4 regions of the Arthrobacter globiformis genome follow, and region 1 is predicted to be linked to each of the others. Evidence: riboswitches for the same ligand, from Rfam matches in the RefSeq annotation. Region 1 holds a riboswitch; each other region holds the start of a gene.
What was found. A riboswitch is a leader RNA that binds a small molecule or an ion and turns the genes downstream of it on or off. The one in region 1 is predicted to bind thiamine pyrophosphate.
Positions count from the first base shown of each region.

Region 1 (3,200 bases):
GTGTTGGCGAAGGCCGCCTCCAGGCCCAGGACCAGGACGGCCCTTCCGCCGCCGGGAAGGGCCAGCTCGGAGCCGGCGAGCATGTAGAACGCCTCTTCCGGGAAGTTTCCCGGGAATGAAATGGGTGCAGTCTCGTCCGGGATGTCCCCGGGCAGGAAACCGCAGAGCGGGTTCTCCGCGTCCAGGCACAGCTCGACGCGCGTTTTGTTGCTGTCCTCGTACCAGGACGGAAAGCCGTACTCGGTGTTGACGGGTCCGACGGCGGTCAGCTTGTTCGGGTTCGTCTGGGTTACCAGGGTTGCCGCCAAGGAGGCTCCTGCTCCTGTCGCCGCAAGCAGGACGGCTGTTGCGGCAGCAATGCCGCGGCGACGGGACGCAGGGCTCGGGCCGCGATGTCGGAGGGTCAGGCGTTGGGCTGACAGGAAAGGTGGTGTGGGTACCATTTTTGTCTCCTCGTAAAGACGCTGATGGCATCCACTAAAAGTCGTGGGGGTTGGAAAAACGTTCGGGCTCCAGGTTGGAAAAACCTTGGCATGCAAGGCTTTTTACGGCGGCGTGGGGGGACTCGCGCTGCTCACGCCAAGCCATGCTCATGGCCTCCAAGCGACATGAGGTGGGCCGCCGGGGCAGAATGCGAACGGACCCGGCACCGCAGGTTGCGGCGCCGGGTCCGGCTGTTGTGAGCCCGGCCGAGGTCATCAGCACTGCCAGGTTCAGAACGGAAGCAGTATGGCCTGCCGTGCTTGGGGAAACCCGGTCTCGGCCCGGAAGGGGCTGCGGGCAACCCACCCCGTGTGGGGGGACTGCAGGGGTGGTTGGTCTCGACAGGCGCGACCAGCAGGGAGGCCTAGACGATGTCCTGGGTCTTGGCGAAGCGGGTGATGGCCCGCTGGGTGCCGCGGTTGGCCAGCACCTGGATGACCGCGCTTACGGAGGCGGAGACGAGGGCGAACGTGAGGGCCGTGCGCAGCGTGGTGGGCACGTCGTCCTTGTCACCCTTGGGGGGCTTCCGGCCCGTGATTTTTTCCCAGATGGTGTCGACGGCCTTGGTGCCGGCGAACCCTGCCAGCAGGCTGATGCCTGTGCCAAGCAGTTTGATGAAGAAACTCATTGCGGAACTCCTCGCGTGATGAACACTGGTCTGTCCTTAGCCTAGCCGTATGGACCGGTGGATCTCCCGCAACGCCTGCACCACGAGGTCGTGGTCCGCCTTCTGCGGCAGCCCGGACACGGTGACCACAGCCACCACACCCACATCCCGCACATAAACGGGGAAGGCTCCGCCGTGGGCAGCGTAGGTGGACTGGTCGAACCAGGCGTTGTCCTCGATCCGTCCGCCGCCGACCCTGCCGCGCAGGCCCACCAGCAACGACGGTTCCTCGTAGCGCTCAGCAGTCCGCTGCTTGGCCCGCACCCAGCCTTCGTTGTCCGGGGTGGCACCCTCAAGCGCCACATGGAAGAGCACCTGCTCCCCCTTGGTGATGTCGATGGCGATGGGCAGGTTGTCCTCCTTGCCCCGTTCCACCAGTTCCAGGCCCAGCGCCAGGGCATCGTCCTTGCTGAACCTCGGAAACTGCAGTTCAGCGATCTCCCCTTCGATCTGCCCAATCAGGGCGTCCAAGGCTCCCGCCGGCTGTTCCTCGGAGGAGTCGGGGTCAAAGGCGGGCACGGGAGCGCTGCCGGAGTCCTGTTGCGTCATGGCCTCAATCTACTCGGGCCGCTGTCCTGACGCCGCATGAAAACTTCCGCATTGTGACAGCGGCCCCCGGTTTCCGGGCGGGGCGAGGTGTAAACTGGATCAGCCCACAAGGGCAGATTTATCACGACAGGGGAGCGCCGCCGTCGGGATGCAAAGGCAACTGCCAGCGCAACCGCGGATGGGCGCTGAGAGTGCGGACCGCCGCAGACCCTCGAACCTGATCCGGCTAGTACCGGCGCAAGGGAGTCGAGTTCTCAGAGTGCCCGGCAGCAGGTGGCTCAGCCATCGGCAGCCGGGGGAACGCTTTCCCCTCCTGTTCCTCAGGAGGACCATCATGACAACTGCAGCAATCAAGAAGACCAGCTACAGCTGGCGCGTGGCGGACATCGTCGTGGCGGCGCTCATCGCCGTTGCCGGCGGCGTCATCTTCTGGGCCTGGTCCCAGGGCGCCAACCTCATCTCCACCCCCATCAACGCCATCTACCCGCGCCCCTGACCGGCCTCTACGCCGGCGGCTGGATGATTCCGGCGGTCCTGGGGATGCTCATCATCCGCAAGCCCGGCGCGGCCCTGTTCTGCGAGGGTGTGGCTGCTACCGGCGAGCTGCTCATGGGCTCGCAGTACGGCACCACGGTGCTCATTTCCGGCGTTCTGCAGGGCCTGGGGGCGGAGCTCGTGTTCGCCGCCTTCGCGTACCGGAAGTTCAACCTGCCCGCCTCGCTGCTTGCGGGGGCCGGTGCCGGACTGTTCTGCGGGCTCAACGACTCCTTCGCCCCCTGGGGCTGGAACATCGCCTACGCAGCAGGCGACAAGCTCGCGTACATCGTGTTCTGCGCCATTTCCGGCGCGGTCATTGCCGGCGCGCTGTCCTGGATCGCCACGCGCGGCCTGGCCAGGACAGGTGTGCTGAGCTCCTTCGCGTCCCGCAAGGCAGCCACGGAGCCCGTCTTCTCCTAATGCCCGGACAACACGACGGAGGTGTCCGCCCCGCCGCGGTCACCGCCCGCGGCTGGGGCTGGCGCCACGCCGGCCGCACCAAACCCGCGGTCCATGCCCTCGACCTGGACATCCGCCCCGGCGAGCGGGTCCTGCTGTTGGGCCCTTCCGGAGCCGGCAAGTCCACGCTGCTTCACGCCCTGGCGGGTGTGCTGGGGGACAGCGACGCGGGCGGTAGTTCCGCTGCGGGGAGTTCCGCGGACGACGCCGGGACTCCCGGCCGTGACGACGCGGACGAGAGCGGAGAGCTGCTCATCGACGGCGCGCCGCCCCGTTCCCGGCGCGGCCGCGCCGGGCTCATGCAGCAGGACCCGGAAACCCAGGTTGTGCTGTCGCGCCTCGGTGACGACGTCGCCTTCGGTGCCGAGAACCTGTCCGTGCCCCGCGACGAGATCTGGCGCCGCGTGCATGAAGCGCTGGAGGACGTCGGGCTGGCGCACCTTCCGCTGAACCACCCGACGTCGTCCCTGTCCGGCGGCCAGAAGCAGCGCCTCGCGCTTGCCGG
Region 1 is NZ_JAUSXI010000001.1:5,054,493-5,057,692, reverse strand. It holds gene QFZ33_RS23625 (hypothetical protein) at 1-308, opposite strand, end outside; gene QFZ33_RS23620 (DUF4235 domain-containing protein) at 848-1,111, opposite strand; gene QFZ33_RS23615 (heme-degrading domain-containing protein) at 1,148-1,699, opposite strand; TPP riboswitch at 1,818-1,961, shown strand; partial or broken gene QFZ33_RS23610 (ECF transporter S component) at 2,034-2,656, shown strand; gene QFZ33_RS23605 (ABC transporter ATP-binding protein) at 2,656-3,200, shown strand, end outside.

Region 2 (3,200 bases), 1.6 Mb from region 1:
GCCACATATTCGGCATGCAGGGTCTCCCCCACCTCGGCGTACAGCCAGAAGCAAGGCAGGACCGCGGCAACCAGCACCGCGTAACTGCCGCCCGCCGAAGCCGCCAGCAGATGATCGACGTAAGCCTTCGTGACCGGGCCCAGCCCCGGCTGCACGATGCGCGTGCTGAGCCAGTTGCGGTGCAGTTCCGATTCAACTTCCAGGCATTGCTGGGCGGAGCGCGCCCAGAACAGCTGCTCGGACTCGGTTGGCGCGAGCGCACTGGCCCTGGCCAGGACCCGGGAGTAGCCGTTGAGGTATATGGCGTCCTGTGCCAGGTAGTACGCGAATTCCTTCTCCGCGAGGGTGCCGTCGGCAAGCCCACGGATGAAGCCCAGGCCATAGATGTCTTCCAGGTCGGCAACGGTCTCGGCGCGCAGCAGTTCCGCGAACCCGCCCCTGCCCTCGGGCTGGGTCACGTGGTGGAAGTGGTTGATCGGTCCGTTGCCGGCGCCCACCTCGAGCTGCCCGGAGGTGCGGAGGGCTCCGGCCAGCCAGGGCTTGACCACCCGCAGTGACGCTTCCCAGTCGCCCAGCCGCGCCTGTGCCGTGGCCATGGCCGAGGAGAGCGAGCATCCGGTGCCGTGGCTGTTCCGCGTGCTGATCCGGTCGCCCGCAACCTCCACCACCTCCGCCGACAGCAGCCCGGCCGTGTTCACGAGGGCGTCCGGGCAGGTTGAGCCCTTCAGGTGCCCGCCTTTGACGAGGACCGTGGCACCGGTCCGGTCCGCGAGCCGCCTGCCCTGGTCAAGGGCGGCGGCCCAGTCCGCGGCCTCCGGTTCCCCGAGCAGCATGGCCAATTCGGGCAGGTTCGGGGTGATCAGGTGCGCCAGAGACAGCAGTTTCCGGAGGGCTGCCTCTGCAGACTCCTGGAGGAGGCGGTCACCGCTGGTAGCCACCATCACCGGATCGAGAACCACGACGCCGGGCCTTACCTTTTCTAGCCAGCCGCGGACGGCTGCGATAACACGTTCATCGCCCAGCATGCCGATCTTCACGGCGTCCACGTGGATGTCGTCGCTGACAGCGTCCAGTTGCGCTGACAGGAAGGAAGCCGGCGGAACGTGCACGCCGCACACGCCGGTGGTGTTCTGCGCAGTGAGGGCCGTTATTGCAGCCATTCCGTAGCCGCCGTGGGCCGCAATGCTTTTCAGATCGGCCTGGATGCCTGCGCCGCCGGAAGGATCCGAGCCTGCGATGGCCAGGACCCGGGGAACGTCGCGGGAGGTCTGAATGGCCGGCCCAACGGTTTCCAGAAGCGACTTGTCGGCGGCCGCGGGTGCGGGCAGGAGTGATGCAGATGACAAGGAAGACATCCCTTCGCCGGTGCTAACCGGACAGGTTCAACGGGTTTGGATCTCAGCCGGCCCTTGCGCGGCACCCCGTGTCAGTCCTCCAGCCTAGCGGTTCGTTCGGCGCGCGGCGCCAAATTTGGCGTTTACGACAGGCTTCCGCGGGCGCCGTTGACCCCTGCTCTCTGCCTTCTGCCCTTTGCCGGCTGACGAATGCCCGGAACCAGGAAGGTCCGGCACCGCAGCCGCGGTGCCGGACCTTTTACTGGTGGGCTCGGAAGTCAGTCACCCCGGAGTCCGGGGAGCTCAGAGTCCGCTTGTCCTACAGTTCTGAGGCGGGTACCCCGACCCCCAGAATGATCGGTTCGCTGGCCGGCTGCGGAGCCGCCTTGGGCGTCTGCGCATTGCCTGCTTCGGGTGCCTTGGCCTCGTGCGAGTGCCCGGCGGCGGCAGCCGGAGCAAACTCGTGGTGTTCCACGGATGTCTCGTTGGCTGTACCCTGGGCGCGGCTGGCACTGCGGTTTCGGCGCGGACGGCGGCTGCGGGACGGGGCTGCGGGGCTTTCCACCGGCTGCCGTGCCGCAGACTTACCCGCGGACTGGCTTTCGGCCCGCTGACCCTCCGGGTGCTGGGCTTCTGTGCGGACCGGCGCGGGAGCCTCGTCCTTGGCCTCCTCCTCTTCGGCGGGGGCAACCGGAGCGCCGAGGTGCGCGAAGGCTTCCTCCAGGCGGTCCAGCGTCAGGGACGGCGCATCCTTGACCGGTTCCTCGCTGTGATCGACAAACGGAAGAATCACTTTCTCGCCGCCGAAGGTGAGCACTGCTCCGGGCCGTCCGGAGACGCTTTCCGTTTCCGGAGCGCGGTGCACCACGGGGCTTTCCGGCGCGGCGGCAGCGGGTGCGGCGGGCCGGGCGGCCTCACCCGACGCTGCGGCACTGTGCGCTGCTTCTTCCTCATGCAGGTGTGCGGCGTGGGCCGCTGCGGCGATGTTGGCGAGGGCAGCGCGGGTGGCCTCAGCCTTGGCGTGGCGCTCCGCCTCCGACGGTTCGGGGTGGTGCAGTGCTGCAGGGGCGGCCGGAGCAGTCTCGGCAGACGGCTGTCCGCCCTTGCCCCGGCGGCGCTTCCGCTCTGTACGGGCCGGCGGCTGGACCTCGGCACGGTGCACGTGGTGTTCAGCGGCCACGGTGTTGGCGCGTCGGTGCTCTACCGGCTCGTCATGGGTGACGACGCCCCGGCCCGCACATGCCTCACACTGCTCGCCGAAGACTTCCAGTAGGCCGGTGCCCATACGCTTGCGCGTCATCTGCACCAGTCCCAGGGAGGTCACTTCGGCCACCTGGTGCTTGGTCCGGTCGCGGCCCAGGCATTCCACCATGCGGCGCAGGACCAGGTCGCGGTTAGACTCCAGCACCATGTCGATGAAGTCGATGACGATGATGCCGCCGATGTCGCGCAGGCGCAGCTGGCGGACAACTTCCTCGGCTGCTTCAAGGTTGTTCTTGGTGACGGTCTCTTCAAGGTTGCCGCCGCTGCCGGTGAACTTGCCTGTGTTGACGTCAACCACCGTCATGGCCTCGGTCCGGTCAATGACCAGCGAGCCGCCGGACGGCAGGAAGACCTTACGGTCGAGCGCCTTATGAATCTGCTCGTCGATGCGCCAGGCGGAGAAGATGTCCTCGTCCTTGGTCCACTTTTCGAGCCGGCCCACCAGGTCCGGGGCAACGTAGGTGACGTAAGCCTCGATGGTGTCCCACGCTTCGTCGCCGGAGACGATCAGCTTGGAGAAGTCCTCATTGAAGACGTCGCGCACAACCTTGATGGTCAGGTCCGGTTCGCCGTAGAGGAGTTCGGGGGCGAGGACCTTTGTGG
Region 2 is NZ_JAUSXI010000001.1:3,474,859-3,478,058, forward strand. It holds gene thiD (bifunctional hydroxymethylpyrimidine kinase/phosphomethylpyrimidine kinase) at 1-1,355, opposite strand, end outside; TPP riboswitch at 1,338-1,434, opposite strand; gene QFZ33_RS16110 (Rne/Rng family ribonuclease) at 1,654-3,200, opposite strand, start outside.
Region 2: it holds a riboswitch for thiamine pyrophosphate, as region 1 does, so the genes downstream of both, thiD (bifunctional hydroxymethylpyrimidine kinase/phosphomethylpyrimidine kinase) here and QFZ33_RS23610 (ECF transporter S component) in region 1, are expected to answer to the same signal.

Region 3 (3,200 bases), 1.5 Mb from region 1:
GTGGGCCGACTGGACGTCGCCCACCTGCAGGTGGACGTGCCCCACCTCCGCGTCGGTGCCGCGCTGGCCATCCACGGACTGCTGCGTGAGGTGGTCCTGCAGGTACTTCTGCGGCGGCAGCGCCAGGCTGTCCATGACCACGTTCTTGCCGTCCCAGGACCACGCCTCGCGCGGGCGGTCCCAGTAGAGTTCGATCCCGTTGCCTTCCGGGTCGGTGAAATAGAACGCCTCGCTCACCAGGTGGTCGGCGCTGCCCACGAAGGACTGCGGCTCGTACTGGGCCGCGCTGGCAATGGTGGCGGCCAGCGAGGACTGGTCCTCGAACAGGAGTGCCGTGTGGAAGAGGCCGGCCTCGCCGCGGCCGGGGATGTTGAGGCCCGGAGCGGGAGCGAGGTGCACCAGTGGCGTCTTGAGCCGGCCGAAGTAGAGGCCGCCGTCCTGCTCGGCGACGACGTCGAGGCCGAGGGCGCGCTGGTAGTAGTCGGTCATGAGCTTCATGTCGCCCACCTTGAGCATGACGGTGCCCATGGTGAGGTCGGCAGGAAGCAAGTCCTGGCTGCTGGCTGCTGCTGTCATCGAATACTCCCGAATGTCCGGACCGCCGGATTTCGGTGGCCTCTACATCTATAAATTACTTGAAGCTTCAATTTATTCCTAATGCACGATCTTTCCCCGGAGCACCACATTCGCGAGGCTGCGGATGGTCTCCGGCACGGTGCGTGGGTCCTCCCGGCACACCACCACGTCCGCGTCCGCACCTTCCGCCAGACCCTCGGCCCCCAGCCAGCGGCGCGCACGCCAGCAGGCCGCGTCCAACGCCGCACGTGCCGGGAGCCCGGCGGCGTGAAGTTCGAGGATTTCGTCCGCGATGCGGCCGTGGCGGATCACGCTGCCGGCATCCGTTCCCGCATAGATTTCGACGCCGGCCTCGTGGGCCTCCAGGACGCGCTCGCGACGGCGGGTCCACAGTGCGCGCATGTGCTCCGCATACCGCGGGAACTTCGGCTCTGCTTGGCTGGCGATGTCCGGGAAGGTGGCGATGTTGATGAGTGTCGGCACGATGGGCACCTGCTGCTCGACGAACCGCGGAATGTGCCGGGGCAGCAGGCCCGTGGCGTGCTCGATGCAGTCGATGCCGGCGTCCAGCATCTCGTCCAGGGTGTCCTCGCCGAAGCAGTGCGCCGTGACCCTGGCCCCCTCGTCGTGGGCGGCCCGGACGGCGTCCCGCACGGCCGCGGCAGGGAACGACGGCGTGAGGTCGCCGGCGGTCCGGTCGATCCAGTCCCCCACCAGCTTGACCCAGCCGTCCCCCTCCCGCGCCTGCTTGCGCACCGCCTCCACGAGGCCCTCCGGCTCGACTTCCACCGCGAAATTCCTCAGGTACCGGCGGGACCGGGCCACATGCCGGCCGGCCCTGATGATCCGCGGCGTGTCGGCCCGCTGCTGCAGCCACCGGGTGTCGCTGGCCGCTCCGGCGTCCCGGACCAGCAGCGTGCCCGCGTTGCGGTCCGTTACGGCCTGGCCATACGCCACGTCGTCGTCCACGGCACCGCCCGGGCCCAGCCCGATGTGGCAGTGGGCATCGACGAAGCCGGGCAGGACCCAGCCGTCCAGGACGGCGTCCGGCCGCTGGCCCGGAGAATTGAACGTCAGCTTCCCGTCCACGGCCCAGAGCCCGCGGCGTTCCTCATCCGCCGCAGTGAGCACGGGTCCGCTGAATTCGATGATGTGCGCCATGGTTCCAGCCTAATCGGCTCCCTCTACGGAGATCCGGCCTTCCGGCTGGCCCCTTCACAGATAGGCGGGCACAATCCGGGCTGTGGTAGCTTCGTTTACGACCACACGGGTGCCCCTGCAGGGGCTGAGATCAGGCTGGCGCAGCCTGCGACCGTTGAACCTGTCCGGGTAATGCCGGCGAAGGAAGTGAGCAGTAAATTGAGCACCCAGAAATCACAGCTGACCCCTGCCCAAAACGGTTCCGCCACCGTCACGCAGTCGCTGAAATCCCATTCACTGGCCTATCTGGAGGGCGACGGGCTACGGGTTCCGGTAACGGAAATCGCCTTGGAGCCTTCCCCGAACGGCGAGCAGAACGATCCGCTGCGCGTTTACCGCACGGCGGGTCCGGGCAGCGACCCGGTGGTGGGCCTCGCGCCGTTCCGAGCGGAGTGGATTGAGGCGCGGGCAGACACGGAGCCGTACGACGGACGTGAGCGCAACCTGCTCGACGACGGCAAATCGGCCGTGCGGCGCGGCGCGGCTTCCGCCGAATGGAAGGGCGCCAGGCCGGTGCCCCGCCGGGCGGCGGAAGGCAAGACCGTGACGCAGATGCACTATGCGCGGCAGGGCGTCATCACCCCCGAGATGCGCTTCGTGGCCCTCCGCGAGAACTGCGATGTGGAACTGGTCCGCAGCGAACTCGCCGCCGGACGGGCCATCATCCCCACGAACATCAACCACCCGGAATCCGAGCCGATGATCATTGGCAAGGCGTTCCTTGTGAAGATCAACGCCAACATCGGCAACTCGGCCGTCACCAGCTCCATCGCTGAGGAGGTGGACAAACTGCAGTGGGCCACCCAGTGGGGCGCGGACACTGTGATGGACCTGTCCACGGGCGACGACATCCACACCACCCGTGAGTGGCTCATCCGCAACTCCCCCGTCCCCATCGGGACGGTCCCGATCTACCAGGCCCTGGAAAAAGTGAATGGCGAAGCGAACGCCCTGACCTGGGAAATCTTCCGTGACACCGTCATTGAACAGTGCGAACAGGGTGTGGACTACATGACCATACACGCCGGCGTACTGCTGCGATACGTGCCACTCACGGCGAACCGTGTCACCGGCATCGTGTCCCGCGGCGGATCGATCATGGCCGGCTGGTGCCTTGCCCACCACCAGGAAAACTTCCTGTACACCCACTTCGACGAGCTCTGCGAAATCTTCGCGAAGTACGACGTCGCCTTCTCACTGGGCGACGGGCTGCGCCCGGGCGCGACGGCGGATGCCAACGACGCCGCGCAGTTCGCCGAACTGGACACCCTCGCTGAGCTGACCCAGAGGGCTTGGGAGTACGACGTCCAGGTCATGGTGGAAGGGCCGGGCCACATCCCGTTCCACCTGGTGCGTGAGAACGTTGAACGCCAGCAGGAGCTCTGCAAGGGTGCGCCCTTCTACACGCTGGGCCCGCTGGTGAC
Region 3 is NZ_JAUSXI010000001.1:3,566,218-3,569,417, forward strand. It holds gene QFZ33_RS16575 (VOC family protein) at 1-576, opposite strand, end outside; gene QFZ33_RS16580 (amidohydrolase family protein) at 655-1,737, opposite strand; TPP riboswitch at 1,833-1,940, shown strand; gene thiC (phosphomethylpyrimidine synthase ThiC) at 1,936-3,200, shown strand, end outside.
Region 3: it holds a riboswitch for thiamine pyrophosphate, as region 1 does, so the genes downstream of both, thiC (phosphomethylpyrimidine synthase ThiC) here and QFZ33_RS23610 (ECF transporter S component) in region 1, are expected to answer to the same signal.

Region 4 (3,200 bases), 1.1 Mb from region 1:
GCCGAAGCGCCAAAACGGGATCGTCATTGGTGTAGGCGAAGACCTTGAAGCCCCGGTTGACCAGCTGCTCGGTGGCGTCCACCAGCTCCACGGCATCAGGCAGGAGCGTGTGCTCATCGGCTATGACTTCGAGCTTGACCCAATCGGTCTCCAACGCTTCACGGGCCAGCTCCGCCGTCATGACAGCGTCCCGGGCCGTGAAGCAGCCGGCGGTGTTGGGAAGCACGCGGATTTTGTGGTCCACCAGCAGCTGGAACAGCGAGCCGGTTTCGGCAGGCGAGTAGCGCCGCATCGCAACTGTGGTCAGCTGGGTGCCGGACGCGAGCAGCGCTGCGCCGAGACCGTCCAGGCTTGGAGCGCCTCCGGTGCCCATGATGAGCCGCGAAGTCAGCTCCACCCCGTCAATGACCAGGCTGTCTGTTGTTTCAATCATTGTTTCTGCCATCGTCTTCATCCTCCCTGGACTGCCGTGACAAGTTCGATCTCGTCGCCGTCGGCGAGGGCGGTGGCGTACCACTGGCTGCGCGGCACGACGGCCGAGTTGCGGGCCACCGCCACACCCAGCCGCTGGCCGTCGGCGGCCTGCCCGCTGGCGGCCAGTTGGCGCCCCGTGACCTGGCTGACGAGTGAGGTGACGGAGGCGCCCTCGCTTACTTCCTGTTCAACGCCGTTCAGTGTGATGTTCATGCTGGTTCCTTGTTCTGGTCAGATGTGACGCGGGTCAACGTGACAGTGCCCGCTGCTTGCGGTGTCCCTTGGGGTGATTAGCCGGGGACGGGGCTGAGAACAGCGGCAGATCCCAGTGGGCCCGGAAGCCCTGGTGAAAACCGGCCCGGCCGGAAGGCGGCCCAGCGCGGATCGGTGTTGCCGTCCATGAGCTGGCGGCAGATCGCCGCGGCGGCCGGGGTCAGCAGGACGCCGTGGCGGAAGAAGCCGGTGGCGATGATGAGGCCCGCCACGTCCGTGCCCGCACCTTGCCCGCCGGCCGGCACCCGGCCCAGCAGCGGGGCGTTGTCCGGCGTGCCGGGCCGTGCCCGGGCGGTGGCTTCGAGCAGCTCGAGTTCGGCGACTGCCGGCAGCAGTGCCTGGGCGTCGCGCAGCAGTTGGTAGACACCCCCGGCGCTGGTGCCCGGCACACCGTCCTCACGCTGGGTGGCGCCGATCACCACCGTGCCGTCCCCGCGGGGCACCACGTACACCGGCACTCCCCGCACCATGCCCCGCACCGTTGCGGTGAGCAGGGGCTGCAGGTGTGCGGGGACTCTGAGCCTGAGGATGTCTCCGTAAACCGGGCGCAGCGGCAGCTGCAGGCCTTCCGGGAGGTTCTGCAGGTGCGCCGCGGCCAGGCCGTTGGCCACCACCGTCTCGGCCGCCCTGACGGTTCCCCCGCCGGCCAGCCGGACCCCGCAGACCCGCGCGCCGTCCCAGAGCAGGCCGGCGGCGTGCTCCCGCACCGCGTATCCCTCCGCTGCCGCGATCTCCTGGCCATGGCAGGCCAGCTCGGCAGCAACCGCCCGGACGAGCTTCCGCGGATCCACCTGGTGGTCCGCCGGGATGTCCAGGGCGCAGGAGATCGCGGGGCTGAGCAGCGGCTCCCGGGAACGTGCCTCCCGGATGGTCAGCGGTTCAACGTTCAGGCCGTAGGCCCGCTGCACGTCCCGCAGGTCCATCAGGGCCCGGCGGTCGGCCGGATCGGCACCCACCGCCAGGGTCGGCGTCGTCAGGTAACCGGCGTCCTCGCCGGCTGTGAGCGTGGCCGCAAACTCCGGCCATCTGGCGGAGGATTCCAGCATCAGTTCCAGGAGCCCTTCCTCCTGGTAATGCAGTTCGCTGACCGGGGCGAGCATGCCGGCCGCAGCCCAGCTTGCACCGCTGCCCGGGGCTTCATCGATGAGCACCACCGACCGGCCGGAGCGCCGTGCCTCCCAGGCGATGCCGTGGCCAACCACGCCGCCGCCAATGACGGCTACATCTGCCTCAAGTGCGCCGGGCTCCAAGGCTCCCGCGGAGCATTCGTCGCCGCTGGTTTCAGGGTTCATGGAATTCCTTCCCTACGCCGGTACTAACCGGATCAGGTCAAGCGGTCGGCTCTGACGCCCTCTCAGCCCTGCGTCTTTATGACAGCAGCAACGGGCTCCCGCGGTACCTGCCCAGTTTAGAGGAACTAAGGTGGTTGCCATGACCGTGCACTCTGCCCACACCGCCGCCCGCCTGTACCTCTGCACCGACGCCCGCAAGGACCGCGGGGACTTTGCGGACTTCGTGGACGCGGCGTTCGCCGGCGGCGTGGACATCATCCAGCTGCGGGACAAGAGCATCGAGGCGGCCGAGGAACTCGAGCTGCTGGAAGTAGTGCATGCCGCCGCCCGCAGACACGGCCGGCTGTGGGCCGTGAATGACCGCGCCGACATCGCGTCCATCGCCGGTGCACCGGTGTTCCACGTCGGCCAGAAGGACCTGCCGCTCCGCGCCGCCCGGAAGCTGCTGCACGATTCAACGGTGATCGGGCTGTCCACCCACAGCACGGACCAGGTGGATGCAGCCATCGGCGCTGCCCACGGGCGCAGTGGCCTGGACTATTTCTGCGTGGGCCCGCTGTGGGCCACCCCCACCAAGCCCGGGCGCGCCGCCGTCGGGCTCGACCTGGTGCGCTACGCGGCGGAGGCCGTTCGCGCCGCAAACGAGGAACGGGTTGGCGGCCTGCTGCTGCCCTGGTTCGCGATCGGCGGGATCGACCGCACGAACTTGGAGCAGGTCCTGGCGGCCGGAGCCAGCCGCATCGTCGTCGTGCGGGCGATCACCGAGGCGTCAGACCCGGCAGCAGCCGCGGCGGAACTGCTCGATGCCCTCGACGCAACGTACCCGGCCGCCGTCTCGTAACCGAGACGGCCCGATCCGCGGGCGGCGAGTCCTGGAGCTACCCGCTCAGGCCCAGCTGGACCATCCGCCGGGAATGGTTCTCCGCGACTTCGGCGGTGATGCCCCGCACCAGCTCGCGTGCGGTGGCGTCCGTGGCACCGGGCTCCGACTCGACGAACAGCTCGCTCAGGAAGGCGTGGTCGTGGCCCACGCGCTGGGCCTGCGTGATCGCTTCGCCGAGGAGGCGGCGGCCCCACAGCGCCAGCCTGGACGCGAGCCGGGGGTCGTCCGCCAGCGCCCCACTGAGCCGTTCCCGAAGCACGGCCGTGGCCTCTTCCGAC
Region 4 is NZ_JAUSXI010000001.1:3,912,492-3,915,691, forward strand. It holds gene QFZ33_RS18140 (thiazole synthase) at 1-433, opposite strand, end outside; gene thiS (sulfur carrier protein ThiS) at 451-687, opposite strand; gene thiO (glycine oxidase ThiO) at 765-2,039, opposite strand; TPP riboswitch at 2,031-2,151, opposite strand; gene thiE (thiamine phosphate synthase) at 2,179-2,880, shown strand; gene QFZ33_RS18160 (ferritin-like fold-containing protein) at 2,918-3,200, opposite strand, start outside.
Region 4: it holds a riboswitch for thiamine pyrophosphate, as region 1 does, so the genes downstream of both, thiO (glycine oxidase ThiO) here and QFZ33_RS23610 (ECF transporter S component) in region 1, are expected to answer to the same signal.